2 regions of the Streptomyces sp. NPDC059832 genome follow, and region 2 is predicted to be linked to the other one. Evidence: riboswitches for the same ligand, from Rfam matches in the RefSeq annotation. Region 2 holds a riboswitch; the other holds the start of a gene.
The links. Region 2 has a riboswitch for cyclic di-AMP ahead of ACFV8T_RS20195 (transglycosylase family protein). Riboswitches for the same ligand answer to the same signal wherever they lie in the genome.
Positions count from the first base shown of each region.

Region 1: linked by a shared signal. The riboswitch ahead of ACFV8T_RS25235 (M23 family metallopeptidase) and the one ahead of ACFV8T_RS20195 (transglycosylase family protein) in region 2 are both predicted to bind cyclic di-AMP.

Region 1 is NZ_JBHWIY010000014.1:179,940-187,708, reverse strand. Features, by position in the region: gene ACFV8T_RS25240 (aldo/keto reductase) at 1-514, opposite strand, end outside; gene ACFV8T_RS25235 (M23 family metallopeptidase) at 759-2,003, opposite strand; cyclic di-AMP (ydaO/yuaA leader) riboswitch at 2,015-2,167, opposite strand; gene ACFV8T_RS25230 (PP2C family protein-serine/threonine phosphatase) at 2,437-3,591, opposite strand; tRNA gene ACFV8T_RS25225 (tRNA-Met) at 3,770-3,843, opposite strand; gene ACFV8T_RS25220 (SPFH domain-containing protein) at 3,919-5,130, opposite strand; gene ACFV8T_RS25215 (hypothetical protein) at 5,204-5,374, opposite strand; gene ACFV8T_RS25210 (SHOCT domain-containing protein) at 5,710-6,129, shown strand; gene ACFV8T_RS25205 (FAD-binding oxidoreductase) at 6,293-7,681, shown strand.
Region 2 is NZ_JBHWIY010000010.1:257,373-265,141, reverse strand. Features, by position in the region: gene ACFV8T_RS20220 (NAD(P)/FAD-dependent oxidoreductase) at 1-1,186, opposite strand, end outside; gene ACFV8T_RS20215 (exopolyphosphatase) at 1,602-2,543, opposite strand; gene ACFV8T_RS20210 (DUF501 domain-containing protein) at 2,649-3,182, opposite strand; gene ACFV8T_RS20205 (septum formation initiator family protein) at 3,242-3,712, opposite strand; gene eno (phosphopyruvate hydratase) at 3,821-5,101, opposite strand; gene ACFV8T_RS20195 (transglycosylase family protein) at 5,388-6,164, opposite strand; cyclic di-AMP (ydaO/yuaA leader) riboswitch at 6,168-6,339, opposite strand; gene ACFV8T_RS20190 (transglycosylase family protein) at 6,640-7,605, opposite strand; gene ACFV8T_RS20185 (cytochrome P450) at 7,711-7,769, opposite strand, start outside.

The DNA of each region.
Region 1 (7,769 bases), on a different contig from region 2:
CGCGCTCCGAGAAGTCCAGGGAGGCCTGGAGCCGCTCGGGGCTGATGTTGGAGGCGGCGATCTCCCGGACCTTGCCCTCCTTCACCAGCTGGTCGAGGGCGGTCATGATCTCCTCGACCGGGACGGTCTCGTCGTCGAAGTGCGTGTAGTAGAGGTCGATGTGGTCGGTGCCGAGCCGACGCAGCGACGCCTCGGCCGCGGCCTTGATGTTGGCGGGCGCGAGCCCCCGGTACGAGGGGTGGGTGGAGACCTTGGTGGCGACGACGATGTCGGCGCGGTCGGAGCGGCCGGCGAGCCACTTGCCGATGACCGTCTCCGACTCCCCGCCCTCGTTGCCCGGCACCCAGGCGGAGTAGCCGTCGGCGGTGTCGATGAAGTTGCCTCCGGCCGCGACGTACGCGTCCAGCACGGCGAACGACTGCGCCTCGTCCGCGGTCCAGCCGAAGACGTTGCCACCGAGGGCGAGCGGGAAGACCTGAAGGTCGGAGGAGCCCAGCTTACGAAGAGAAGTCATGGGTGGAACAACGAATTCCGGCGGGTCCGCTATTCCGGGCACCCGCCGTTTTCCGGACCGGTCGTGACCGATCCCAGCGCCGCTCGCAACGGGTTCCGGACCGGTATCAGGAGGTCCCCGCGCCGCTCGCAACGGACTCCCGCACCGCTCGCAGGAGATCCCCGCACCGCTCACAACAGACCGGCAGCCCTGACGTCGGGGGGTGAGCGTCAGGGCTGCCGGGGTTCATCGGGCGGGCGTCGCCTCAGGGGGTGAGGCCCTTGCCGCGGAGCCAGGCCATCGGGTCGATGCCCGAGCCGCCGGCGGTGTGGACCTCCAGGTGGAGGTGCGGCCCGGTCACGTTGCCGGTCGCGCCGACCCGGCCGATCGTCTCACCGGTGCTGACCTTCTGGCCGACACCGACGCCGATCGAGGACTGGTGGCAGAACCACAGCTCCGTACCGTCGTCGAGCTCCAGCACCGTGCGGTAGCCGTACGCACCGGACCAGCCGGCCGACTTGACCGTGCCGCTGTGGATGGCCTTGATCGGGGTGCCGGTCGGAGCCGCGAAGTCGAGGCCGGTGTGGTAGCCGGAGGACCACATCGAGCCGGCTTCGCCGAAGGTCGAGGTGATCGTGTACGAGGAGGTCGGGATGGCGTAGCTGGCGGCGAGCTTGGCGAGCCGCAGAGCCTCCGCCTTCTTCTTGGCCTCTTCCTCCGCCTTCTTCTTCTCGGCGGCGGCCTTGGCCTCGGCCTCGTCCTGCTGCTTCTTGGCCTCGGCGGCGGCCTTCTCCGCGGCTTCCTTCTCCTGGGTCGCCTTGGCCTCGGCGGCGGCGGCGTCCTGCTGCTGCTCGGCCTGCTGGAGGATGCGGGCGCGGAGCGCCTCGCCGGCGTCCGTCGTGCCCTGCTCGGCCTCGGCGGTGGTGAGGCCGGCGGTGGTCAGCGGGGCGGAAGCGGCTGCGATCTCGGCCTTGTCCGCCTCGGACTCACCGGAGAACAGGGAGCCCACGCCGGGAAGGGACTTGGCGTCGGGGAGGTTGTCCGAGATGGCGTCGGGCACGGAGATGGAGACCGGCGGCTTGCCCTGCGCGGTGGCCATGCCGCCCGCGCCGACCGCCGCTATGACGCCGACACCCAGCACCGTGGAGCTGCGGGCGAGTCCGTTGCGCTGCTTGGCGACGCGGTGCCTGCCGCGTACCGGGCGGACGGACTCCTCGGTGGGGTTCCACTCGTCCCAACCGCGTTCGGACTCACCGTCGTTGCCCTCGGCGCGGAAGTCGGCGCGGAAGTCGGCACGGAAATCGGCACGGAAGTCGCTGCCGAACTCACCGGTGAAGTCGCCACCCGGCTCGGTGCCGTAGTCGGTTCCGAACGCCGTCGCCGTCCCGGTGGGTGCGAAATCGGTGCCGTGGCCGGAGTCCGGCCGGGGGCCGAAGTCGGCGCCATAACCGGTGCCGTAGTCGGGATCGAACCGGGACGGGGCCTCGGGGGCAGGCTTGTTGGACGCCACGGGGGCGCACTCCTTTCCTTCCTTCTCGCCTACCGGGTTAGCTGACGGGTTCGGAGCAGGAAGGTCTCCTACGGGCCCCTCCGTCTCTCACGAGACACAGGTGTCCGATTCACCCCATGTAGGTGGTTCCCCGGTTCCCTTGCGGAATTCGGCGCTCGCGCACGGTGCCGCCATTGATGACGGCTGGGACGACCGCGCTGCGTTATCGAACGTTAATAGACACCGGGGCCGTATTCCAAGCTGTTCCCACTGATCGTTCACGTCTTTGGCCTGGACTTTACGGGACACAGTCGGGTGGAATCGGACGAGTTGACCGGCCCTCAGCCACTACCCCGATTCTGACGTTGCGTCAAACGTTATGCGGAGCGGCGCCTTTCGATTACGCACGGTGGCATCGCGCATTCCGCCGCCCCCACATCGCGCATTCCGCCCCTCACGTCGTCTCCGCGCCGACGATCCGCACGGTCCTCCGCCGGTCCGGCTGCCCCTCCGCGGGACGTACGACCGCGAGCAACGCCATGTCGTCGGTCGTCTCGCCGCCCGTGTGCAGCCGCACGTCATCGGTCAGCGCGGACAGCAGTTCCTCGGGCCCCGGAAAGATCCGCCCGCGCAACCGGGCCGCCGGGTCGTAGAAGACCCCTTCGGCGTTCCGCGCCTCGGAGAGGCCGTCCGTGTAGAGGAGCAGGGTCGTCCCGGCCGGCAGATCCCACTCGTCCGTCCGCTCCGCCCACACTCCCAGGCCCATGCCGAGCGGCAGCGCGGGCACGGAGGGCTTCAGCACCTCCAGCGCCCCGTCCGGGTGCAGCAGGATCGGCTCGGGGTGACCGCGGTTGACGATCCGCACCCGGGACAGCCCGGACGGGATCTCGGCCAGCACGGCGGTGATGAAGCCCTCCAGCACATCGAGCCCGCCCCGTCGCGCCTCCTCCCGGGCCAGCGCCCGCTCCAGCCGCTTCGCCACCCCCTCCAGCGAGGACTCCTGCTCGGCCGCCTCGCGGAACGCCCCGATGACCACCGCCACCGTCTCCACGGCGTCGAGCCCCTTGCCCCGTACGTCCCCGACCACCAGCCGCACCCCCCACGGGGTGTCCGAAACGGCGAACAGGTCGCCGCCGACGAACTCGTCCGCCTGCGCCGCCTCGTACCGCGCCGCGACCTGCAGTCCGCCGGTCCGGTCGGCCGGCTGCGGCAGCACCGCGCGCATCGCCGTCTCCGCGACGAACCGCGCGGAGGCCAGCTGCTCGTTGCTGCGCCGCACGACCCCGTTGATCACGACCGCGAGGACCGAGACGGTGGCCAGGGTGAGCAGCTCGATCAGCGGCACGGCCTGCGGCAACGTATTGCTGAACAGTCGCAGCGCGATGACGGCCAGCATCGAGGCGATACCGATGCGGATGGTGCTGGCCAGCGAGAAGAACGGGGCGGCGATCAGCGGAGCGGCCACGAACAACGGAATGGCGGTGAAGGTTGGCGGAGTGAGGGCGTCGAACACCAGTCCGCCGAGGATCATCAGGGCGGGCAGCGTGCGTACGAACTGCCGGGTACCGCCCCCGGCATGCTTGCCGCGCCGCTTCTCCCGCTTCCACACCTGTGGTCTCCTGCCCGGATACGCGCGCGGCTGCGGACGGTACCGCGCCCCACTCCCAGGCTCGCCGGAGCGGAACGAAGCGGCGACTCCTCCTCGGCCAATGGGAGGACATCCGAGGTGCGGACCAGAACGAATCAGGCCCGGCACGCTGCATGCGTGCCGGGCCTGAATTCTTCAGTAGCGGGGACAGGATTTGAACCTGCGACCTCTGGGTTATGAGCCCAGCGAGCTACCGAGCTGCTCCACCCCGCGTCGGTAAACACAACTCTACGCCATGTCCGGCGCTCTCTTGACCACTCGGGTTCGCCCGGCCTTCACCCGTCCGCGTCAGGACGGGTTCGTCTCGGAGATACGGGGTGCGGAAGTGGCCTTCCCGTGGACCGCCGGCGGCTTCATCGGGTTCGCGCCCCGCTGGAGCGAGTGGAGGATCGCCAGCCCCTGGCCCACGACGCCCGCCGCCATCTCGTTGACACCGTTGGTGCCGTTGAGAACGGTGAGGTCGGCGCCGGACATGCCGCGGGCGGCGGCGTCGGCCAGGGCGGGCAGGTTCTCCACGATGCGGTTGGCCGCGATGAGCTCCTGGTTGCCGTCACGCAGCGAGGCGGCGCGGACGCTGTTGGCGTCGGCCTGCGCCTGGGCGAGCGTCCGCTCGGTGTACGCGCTGCCGTCGGCCTCGAACTTCATCCGGTCGCGGGCCGCCTCCGCCAGGGTGCGCTGCCGGTAGGCCTCGGCGTCCGCCGGGCGCCGGACCTCCGCCTCCAGCCGTTGCGCGGCGAGCGAGGCCTGCCGCTCGGCCAGTGCGGTCTGCTCCTCGATGACCTCCTGCGAGGCGCGGGCCTGGGCGAGCGGCCCGGCCTGCGCGGCGCGGGCGTTGTACTGCTCGGTCTCGGCGAGGAAGCCGGCCCGCTTCAGCGCGGTGTCGCGTTCGTACTCCGCCTTGAGCGCGGCGGCCTGCTGCTCGCGCTGACTGGCCTCCTGGTCGGCCTTGGCCTCGGCGATCCGGGCCTGGCTGGCCACCGCGGCGGCGTGCGGGGCCGCGAGGTTCCTGATGTACCCGGTGGAGTCGTCGATCTCCTGGATCTGGAGGGCGTCCACCACGATGCCGAGCTTCTCCATCTCGCCGTGGCTGCCCGCGATGACCTCCTGGGAGACCCGGTTGCGCTCACGGATGATCTGCTCCACGGTCAGCCCGCCGACGATGGAACGCAGGTGTCCGGCGAAGATCCGCCCGACGAGCTCCTCCATCTGCTCCTGCTCGGTCAGGAAGCGGCGGGCCGCGTTGGCGATGGACACGGCGTCGTCGCCGACCTTGAAGACGGCCACGGCCCGGACGTTGAGGCGGATGCCCTGCTGGGTCACGCAGTCCTCGGTGATCTCCGCCTCGCGCAGCGCCAGGGAGAGCATGCGCGCCTTCTGCTTCACCGGGAGCACGAAACTGCCGTGCCCGGTGACGATCCGGAACTGGGTGTCCAAGGTCTGCCCCTTGGAACCGGATATGAGCATCGCCTCGTTGGGGGCGGGAACGTGCCAGAAGAACATCGGAGGACTCCTGCCGTATGTCACTGCTTCCGTGGGTACGTCACTGCTTCCGTGGCCACGTCGCTGCTTCGGCTCAGGACGGCAGGCGCTCCACGATCACGCCGCGCGCCGAGACCGAGTCGACGACAACGACGCGCACGTCCCTGTCGATCGACGTCGCCGACCATGCGGTGTAGGCCTCGGACCCACCCCGTACGGCCACCAGTACTTCCCCCGGCCCATCGGGCGGAATCGGCACGGTCACGCGACCGATCGCCCCGACCGGGCTGCGGGCGGACTCATCTGCCCTGTGCATGCGCCCTCGCGAGCGTCTGTGCGTACGCCGGCTCACGCCGCTTCTCACGCGGTGTACCGCACCGCTTCATGGACACGAGGCGACCCCGCCTCCTGGAGGCCCGTGCCTCCTTCGACACTTCCACGGTACTCCGCACCCGCCTCCACGGAACCTCCCATAACATCCCAGAACGTCCCACAACAGCAACGAGCGGGCGCAGATATGTGGTGGTATGACTGATTCATCATGTGCCTGCCGAATGTGTCTGACGACGCGATGAACTCGCGCTGATCGAGGAGCGATCCGTGGACGACTACCCGTTGCTCGACCTCTTCTGGACCATGCTCTGGTTCTTCCTCTGGATCATGTGGCTGTTCCTGCTGTTCAAGGTCATCGCGGACATCTTCCGCAGCCACGACCTCGGCGGCTGGGGCAAGGCCGGCTGGCTGATCGTCGCGCTGCTGCTGCCGTACATCGGCGTCCTGGTGTACGTGATCGTGCGCGGCAAGTCCATGAGCAAGCGGGACATCAAGGAGGCCCAGGACCGCGACGCGGCCTTCAAGGCGTACGTACGGGAAGCCGCCGGCACCTCCGACGCGAGCGGTGCCGATGCCACGAAGAAGGGCAGTCACGTCGACGACCTGGCGAAGCTCGCCGAGCTCAAGGACAAGGGCGCCATCACGGAGGAGGAGTACCAGCGGGCGAAGACGAAGCTCCTCGTCTGATCGCCCCGTCCGGCCCGATCCCACGCGGCGCGTATGTCTCTCTCCACCCGGTCCGGCGAACTGGCAGGGCGCCAGGGCCGCGGGGAGGCTTGAGACATCAGCCGCGGCGGGAGGCCGATCGGGGGTGCGGTCCCCATCTCGGCGCCCGAGGAGATGGCCGGCCATGAAGGGCACCACGCTCGAAACCCTGGACGCGATGCGGACCGCGCTGCGCGGTCCCGTCATCGGCCCGCAGGATCCGGAGTACCGCCGGGCCCGCACGGTCTACAACGCCATGATCGACAGGCGTCCGGCGGCGGTGGTGCGGTGCGCCGACACGGCGGACGTCATGGCGGCGGTCGACTTCGTACGGGACGAAGGCCTCGCGCTCGCGGTCCGCGGCGGCGGGCACAGTGGTGCGGGCCTGTGCCTGGTGGACGACGGCGTCACCCTCGACCTCTCACCGATGCGCTGGGCACACATCGACCCCGGCGCACGGACGGCCACGGTCGGCGGCGGCACCACGCTCGGCGACCTCGACCACGCCGCCCACGCGTTCCGGCTGGCCACGCCCTCCGGAATCCTGTCGTCCACCGGCGTCGCCGGCCTCACCCTGGGCGGCGGCCACGGCTACCTCACCCGCAGATATGGCCTGACGATCGACAACCTGCTGGCCGCGGACGTGGTCCTGGCGGACGGCACCTCGGTGACGGCGGACGGCACCACCCACCCCGACCTGTTCTGGGCGCTGCGCGGCGGCGGCGGGAACTTCGGCGTCGTCACCTCCTTCACCTTCCGGATGCACCCGGTCGACACCGTGGGCGTCGCCATCACGGTCTGGCCGGTCGACCTGATCCAGGACGTACTGCGCTGGTACCGCGACTTCCTGCCGCAGGCCCCCGAGGACCTGAACGGCTTCTTCGCCGCGCTCACCGTGCCGCCCGGCCCCCCGTTCCCGGAGGAGATCCACGGCCAGAAGATGTGCGGTGTGGTGTGGTGCTGGACGGGCGACCCCGACCTCCTCGAAGCCACCCTGAAGCCGGTCGAGGACCCGGGCCCGCCCGCCTTCCACTTCATGGCTCCGATGCCCTACACGGCCCTGCAGTCCATGTTCGACGAACTGCTCCCCGCCGGTCTGCAGTGGTACTGGCGCGGCAACTTCTTCGACCGGATCAGCGACGACGCCATCGACGTACACGCCAAGTACGCCGAGAACCTCCCCACCGATCTGTCGACCACGCACCTGTACCCGGTCGACGCCGCCGCCCACCGGCTCGGCCCCGACGACACGGCCTGGGCCTACCGGGACGCGGTCTGGTCCGGCGTCATCGCGGGCATCGACCCGGACCCGGACAACGCCGAGAGGCTCAGGCAGTGGTGCGTCGACTACTGGGAGGAGCTGCACCCGCACTCCATGGGCGGTACGTACGTGAACTTCATCGGCGCCGGCGAGACCCCGGACCGGGTACGGGCCACCTACCGCGACCACTACGACCGCCTCGCGGCCGTCAAGCGGACCTACGACCCGCACAACTTCTTCCACGCCAACCAGAACATCGAGCCGACGGCCTGATCCGGCGCGCATCAGGCTCTCCGGCGGGAACGCGGCAGAACCCTGCCGGGACTTTTAATCCGCTGGTTGTGGGTTCGAGTCCCACACG
Region 2 (7,769 bases):
CACGGTGCATGTACCAGGCGAGGCGTCCCTTGAGCTTGATCTTCATCTTGCCCATGACGATCATCGCGACGCCCTTGTGCAGCCCCAGACCGGCGACCGCACCCTTGTTGGCGTGGCTGTAGTCCTTCTGCGGGAAGCCGCGCATCCCGGAGATGACGTTGTCGCCGAGGACCTTGGCCTGCCGCAGCGCGTGCTGCGCGTTGGGCGGGCACCAGGCGTTCGGGTTGCCGGCCTTGCGGCCGACCATGTCCGGAACCTGGGCGTTGTCGCCCGCGGCCCAGATGTAGTCGGTGCCCTGCACCTGGAGCTTCTCGGAGGTGTCCACGTGACCGCGCGGACCGAGCGGCAGGCCGAAGCGGGCCAGCGCCGGGTTCGGCTTCACGCCGGCCGTCCACACGATGGTGTTGGAGTCGACCTCGAGGCCGTTCTTCAGGACCACGTGACCGTCGACGCAGGAGTCCATGGAGGTCGAGAGGAAGACCTCGACACCACGGGACTCCAGGTGCTCCCGGCCCCAGGTGCCCAGCTTCGGGCCGACCTCGGGAAGGATCTTGTCGGCGGCGTCGACGAGGATGAAGCGCATGTCCTCGCGCTTCACGTTCGTGTAGTACTTCGCCGCGTCGCGGGCCATGTCCTCGACCTCGCCGATGGTCTCCGCACCGGCGAAGCCGCCGCCCACGAAGACGAATGTCAGCGCCCTGCGGCGGACGTCCTCGTCGGTCGTCGAGTCGGCCTTGTCCAGCTGCTCGAGGACGTGGTTGCGCAGGCCGATGGCCTCCTCGATGCCCTTCATGCCGATGCCCTGCTCGGCGAGGCCGGGGATCGGGAAGGTGCGGGAGACCGCACCCATCGCGATGACCAGGTAGTCGAAGGGCAGCTCGTAGGCCTCGCCGACGAGCGGCGCGACCGTGGCGACCTTGCGGTCCTGATCGATAGTCGTGACGCGGCCGGTGAGTACCTCGGCCTTCGGCAGTACGCGTCGCAGCGGGACGACGACATGCCGAGGCGAGATGCTGCCGGCAGCAGCTTCGGGGAGGAAGGGCTGGTACGTCATGTACGAGCGCGGGTCGACGACCGTGACGGTCGCCTCGCCGTAGCGCATCTTCTTGAGAATGCGTCGAGCTGCGTACAGGCCTACGTACCCACCGCCTACTACGAGGATCCTGGGACGCTCCGTGGTGCTCATGCCATCGAGTATCCACCCCCCTCCGAGGGCATGCTCGTGAGCCCCTTCACAAGCTATGAGCAACCTTCTGCTACACTTCGCCGCCCACGTGACCGAGGTCATGGCACCGCGGGGGAACCACGGTGCGACGGCGAACGTTGTTCACCGCTTGTGAGCTGGCCCTTGGCCCTCCGGACGGGGTGAACCACCGCTCCGATTCATCTACCGGCAACACGTCCGGAACACTTCCGTACGGAGACCCGACGGCCCCGCGAGCGGCTCCGGATACCCGAACGGACCAGAACTGCCCTCCGCGGGGCCGAATTCCTTGTGAAGAAGTTCACGAACTTCGTCGCACCGTGTCTCGCGAACCACCGCCCACGCGGCCCACACCGGCTCAAAGGTGCAGGCCAAAGCCCGCATGAGCATCGGGGTTCTAGGCGATCGACCAGCCGATTCCGTCGAGGATGTCGTGCTCGCTGACCACGACTTCCCGGGCCCCGGTCCGCTCCATCACAGCGAGCAGGATCAGCGCCCCGGACGTGATCACGTCGACCCGTCCCGGATGCATCGCGCCGATCGCGGCCCGCTCGGCGTGGGTGGAGCCGAGGAGCCGTCCGGTGATCTCCCGGACCTGCTCGAAGGAGATCCGGGAGTGGTGGATCGCCTCGGAGTCGTACGCGTCGAGCCCCAGGGCGATAGCGGCGATCGTGGTGACCGTCCCCGCGAGGCCGACGAGGGTGGCGGCCCCGGTGAGCGGGACGCTCTCCTCGGCGAGGTCGAGGGCGGCCTCGATGTCGGCCCGGATCGCGCCGATCCGGTCGGCGGTCGGCGGGTCGGTCACGACGCCGTCGCGCACGAGGTGCCGCTCGGTCATCCGTACGCAGCCGATGTCCACGGAGCGCGCGGCCCGCACATGGTCGTCGCCGACGACGAACTCGGTGGAGCCGCCGCCGATGTCCACGACGAGATACGGCTTCGCCAGGTGATCGCGGCCCGCGAGCTCCTTGGTGGCTCCGGTGAAGGAGAACTCCGCCTCCTGGTCACCGCTGATCACCTCGGGCTCGACGCCCAGGATCTCCAGCACCCCGCGGACGAACTCGTCCCGGTTCTCCGCGTCACGGGAGGCGGAGGTGGCGACGAAGCGGATCCGCTGCGCACCGTGCTCCTTGATCACCGCCGCGTACTGACGGCAGGCCGCGAACGTCCGCTCCAGGGCCTCGGGGGCGAGCCGCCCGGTCCGGTCGACGCCCTGGCCGAGGCGGACGATCTCCATCCGCCGGTCGAGCTCGACGAGCTCACCGGTGGACGGGTCCGCGTCGGCGACGAGCAGGCGGATGGAGTTGGTACCGCAGTCGATGGCGGCCACGCGGGTCATGAAGCACTCCCAGATCAAGCTCCTCCGGCGTTCGAGGAGCAAACCGAGCCCCTCCGGCGATCGAGGAGCGGGGGTCCGGGGGCGGAGCCCCCGGGAGACGAACGGTCAGCCCTCGTCCGGCGCGCCGCACGGCGAGACGCACGGCCCCTTGCGCCACCACTCCGGCAGCATCGCGATGGCCTCGTCGCCCAGCGGGTTCACCCCGGGCCCCGCGGCCAGCGAGTGCCCGACCAGGACGTGCAGGCACTTCACCCGGTCCGGCATGCCACCGGCGCTCGGGAAGCCCTCCAGCACCTCGATGGCGTCGCGCCGTGCGATGTAGTCCTCGTGAGCGGCCCGGTACGCGGCGGCCAGCTCGGGGTCCGTACCGAGGCGCTCGGTCATCTCCTTCATGACCCCGTTCGCCTCCAGCGTGCCGATCGCGGACGCGGCACGCGGGCACGTCAGGTAGTACGTCGTCGGGAACGGCGTACCGTCCTCCAGCCGGGGCTGCGTCTCGACCACGTCCGGGTTGCCGCACGGGCAGCGGTGCGCAATCGCGCGCAGACCGCGCGGCGGGCGGCCCAGCTGCTGCTGGAACGCGGCGATGTCCGCCTCGGTGGGCGCGGTGGACTCGGTCTGGGGAGGGGGCGTTTCCATGCCTGCCTAGGTTCTGATCGGGCTGCTCGAACTGCGGTTCTGCAGATGGATGAAGAGAGTCAGTCGCGGTCGGCGCTGTCGACGCCGTCCCAGAGGTTGGAGTGCCACGGCCGGCCGGACTCGTCCGTCCTGCCCTCGCGCTCCTTGACCGCGTCGGGGTCGATCACCGTGTAACCGGTCTCCCCGGGAAGAAGGTAGTGCAGGTGCGTGCGGGCCAGCTGCCTGATGTACGCGTCGTCCTGGAGGCGCGCCTTCTCGTCGCGCAGCTCCTCGGTACGGGCCTTGGCCTCCCGCGCCAGGCGCTCCTGGTCGGCGATCTCGTCCTGCTGCGAGACGTACTGCCGCATCGGGTACGCGAGCGCGACCACCAGGGAGCAGACGATGAGCACGAGGAAGGCCGCCCGGCCGGTGAGCCGTGAGCGGCGGGCCTGACGGCGGTTCTGGGAACGGTAGACGCGGGCGGCGGTCTGCTCGCCGAGCAGCCGCAGCCGGGTCGCGGTGGAGAACCGGTCCCGGTCCTTCGCGGCCATGTCTCCGCCTCCCCACTACGCACGTCCGTCCCCGCACACGGTACGGGACCGAGTGCGGGGACGGACGGACGCCATGGCCTTCGGCCCCTGACGGGCCGAAAGGGATGCTCAGCCCTTGAACCGCGGGAACGCCGAGCGGCCCGCGTACACCGCGGCGTCGTCGAGGATCTCCTCGATGCGCAGCAGCTGGTTGTACTTGGCGACGCGGTCCGAGCGGGCCGGGGCGCCGGTCTTGATCTGGCCGCAGTTCACGGCGACCGCGAGGTCGGCGATGGTGACGTCCTCGGTCTCGCCGGAGCGGTGCGACATCATGCACTTGAAGCCGTTGCGCTGGGCCAGCTCGACGGCGTCCAGGGTCTCGGTCAGCGAGCCGATCTGGTTGACCTTGACGAGCAGGGCGTTGGCGGAGCCCTCCTCGATGCCGCGGGCCAGGCGCTCCGGGTTGGTGACGAAGAGGTCGTCGCCGACGATCTGCACCTTGGCGCCGAGCTTGTCGGTGATGACCTTCCAGCCGGCCCAGTCGTCCTCGTACAGCGGGTCCTCGATGGAGACCAGCGGGTACGCGGAGACGAGCTCCTCGTAGTACTCGGTCATCTCGGCGGCCGAGCGGGACTTGCCCTCGAACTCGTACTTGCCGTCCTTGTAGAACTCGGACGCGGCGACGTCGAGCGCGAGCGCGATGTCCTTGCCCGGGGCGTAGCCGGCTTCCTTGATGGCCTCGATGATGAGGTCGAGGGCGGCGCGGTTGGACTCCAGGTTCGGCGCGAAGCCGCCCTCGTCGCCGAGACCGGTCGAAAGACCCTTGGTCTTCAGGACCTTCTTCAGCGTGTGGTAGACCTCGGCACCCCAGCGCAGCGCCTCGGAGAAGGACTCCGCGCCGATCGGCGCGATCATGAACTCCTGGATGTCCACGTTGGAGTCGGCGTGCGAGCCGCCGTTGAGGATGTTCATCATCGGAACGGGCAGCAGGTGCGCGTTCGGGCCGCCGAGGTAGCGGAACAGCGGCAGGTCCGAGGCCTCGGAGGCGGCGTGGGCGACGGCCAGCGAGACGCCGAGGATGGCGTTGGCGCCGAGCGAGCCCTTGTTCTCGGTGGCGTCCAGGTCGAACATCGCCTGGTCGATCAGCCGCTGCTCGGTGGCGTCGTAGCCGACGAGCTCCGGGCCGATCTGCTCGATCACGGCGAGGACGGCCTTCTCGACGCCCTTGCCCTGGTAGCGGTTGGGGTCACCGTCGCGAAGCTCGATGGCCTCGAACGCACCGGTGGAGGCGCCGGACGGAACGGCAGCACGGCCCGTGCTGCCGTCGTCGAGGCCGACCTCTACCTCGACCGTGGGGTTTCCACGGGAGTCGAGGATTTCCCGGGCTACGACGACGTCGATGGACGGCACGAGGCATCTCCTTCTGGGATATGACGCTGGTTGTGCAGGGTCACTTTGGCCTTGCGACAAGAGCCTAACCGGCCCGGCCCGCTGAGCCCGACGACCGCCCGACCCCTGGGACGAAAAAGGACCCGAGGGCGCACATTGCCGGTCAAACAGGCAGAAATTTACTGGCCAGTAACTACAACACTTGAACGGTCCGGCGCTCCCCCGAGCGCAGACGGCCGAACCCCGGCCCGGCGCATACGGGGGAATGCGCGCCGGGCCGGGGTGCTCGGGGAGGAGAGAGCCTCGACTACTTCGTCAGGTGCAGCTGCTGACCCGGGTAGATCAGGTCGGCGTCCTTGACGATGTCCTTGTTCAGCTCGAACAGCTGCTGCCAGCCGCCCTCGACCTTGTGGTCGGCCGCGATCTCGCTGAGGGAGTCGCCGGAGACGACCTTGTACTCGCCGTCGCCCTTCTCGACCTTCTCGCCGGTCGGGGTGGTGACGGTCTTCTTGGACTCGGCCTGCGGGGCGGCGGAGCGCTCCGAGCGGGAGGCGGCGGGGGCCTCGGTGCGCTCGCTCTGCTTCGGCTGGGCCTGCTGGGCCGGCTGCGACTGCTGCTTCGGGGCGGCCGGGGCGCTCTGCTGCTCGGAGGCGCCGGAGCTCGCGGTGGAGTTCGAGGAGGAGCCGGTGTTGACGCCCGGGTCGACACCGTCGTTGGTCAGGTTGCCGGCACCGGCGCAGGACCAGGCACCCGGGCCCTGCATGTCGAGGAGCCGCTCGGCGGTGGCGATCTGCTGGGCCTTGGTGGCCAGGTCGGCACGGGCGGCGTACTGCGTACCGCCGGCGGCGGCCCAGCTGGACTGCGAGAACTGCAGACCGCCGTAGTAGCCGTTGCCGGTGTTGATGGACCAGTTGCCACCGGACTCGCACTGGGCGACGGCGTCCCAGGTGGCGACGGAGGCGGCGGAGGCGCTGGTCGCACCCATCAGGGGCACGGCGACGGCGGCACCGGCGACACCGGCGAGCGTGGCGATACGGACGGCCTTGGACGGGCGGCGGTGCTTGCCCTTGCTGGAAAGCAGCATGGAACTTCTCCTCACCGACGCCTACGAGGTGAGCTGTCGGGTTCGGGCCAAGTGAGTTGCCCGGTCGCACGTCCTAGCACGCGACTTCACCCCAAGCCGGTCCTGATGCGTCTTTCGACGATCGGGCCCGGCGCTTACCTGGGTCCCCCGCTCCTGCCTACGGCGCTTTACGCGTCTGTTCCCTTCGACCGACGGCAGGATTCGGCGTGACGGTCGACGGGGCCCGCGGTGCGAGCGGTTCCGACCGTAAACATACGCAACCCCCACATTCAAAGACGGACACATCGGACAATCGACCCGTACTTGCATCTGAAGAACCGTCGTTTCCGCAGGTGGGACGTGATGCGGAAGGGCCTCCCGGGCGCGACACGCCAGTTGACGCAAAGAGACCCATGTCTCACTTACGCATAAGCGGACATAGGTCCCTGAACTACCCCGATTTTTGAGGTGCTTTTAGTCGATTATCAGACTGCTCTCACTGGGCCTTCACATCGAGATCGAGGCTCTGGCCAGGGAGGATGAGGTCCGGGTCGGAGCCGACGGCACCCTTGTTGGCCTCGTAGAGCGCGGGCCAGCCTCCAGGGACCTTCTGTGCATCAGCAATCGACCAGAGGTTGTCGCCGGGCCGGACGGTGTACGTGCCGTCAGCCGTCGGCTCGGCCGTGTCGCGCGCGCCGTTGCCGCCGCGGGAGGCGTGACGGCCCGACTCGCGACCGCCGCCGCCGTCCGTGCCCCGGCTCCCCTCGGTGGCCGGCACGCCGCGGTGCCTGCCACCCGCATCGCTGGACGAGTCGGGCGAATCGGACGCGTCACGGGGGGTACCGGAGGACGCCCCGGGAGACGGAGTGCTCGAAGTCGAGGGCTTCGGGGACCGCGAGGCCTTCCCTGACGGCTTGTCGGTCCTGTCCGAGCCGTCCGCACCGTCCACGTCGTCCGAGCCGTCCGAGGCGCTCCCGGACGGCGTGGCGTCGTCGGACGGGTCCGCCGACGCGTCGTCAGCCGGCTTCGCGCTCCCGGTCGGGTCGTCGGCGGGAACGGAGCCCGGGTCGACCCCCGGCAGCGTCCCGTCCACCGCGAGGCCCGAGATGACCGCACAGCTGGGCCAGGCCTGCGGGCCCCGGCCGTCCAGGACCTTCTCGGCCACCTCTATCTGCTGCGCCCGGCTGGCGAGGTCGGCGCGCTCCGCGTACGCCTCACCGCCGTACGCCTTCCAGGTCTCCGGCGAGAACTGCAGGCCGCCGTAGTAGCCGTTCCTGAAGTCGGCACTCCACGCGCCGCCGCTCTCGCACTCGGCCACCCGGTCCCAGGTCGTGGCGTCGGCCGCGTGCGCACCGGACGCGCCGAGCAGCGGGATGGCGATGGCCGATCCGGTCACGCCCGCGGCGACGACGATGGCGGGTGCCTGACGGGGGCGACGGTGTCTGCCGTTCGCGGAGCCCATGGGGTTGCCTTCCGTGTGACTGACATGTGACTGGTGAGTCGAACGGTGAACCTAGCGGGACTCGAACGCGCGTCACAAGTCGATGCAGCACAGATCACGTGAAAGTCACAGAATTGACGGACCGTCACTTCCGGTGGTCAGGGGCCCCGGCGTGAACTCCACGG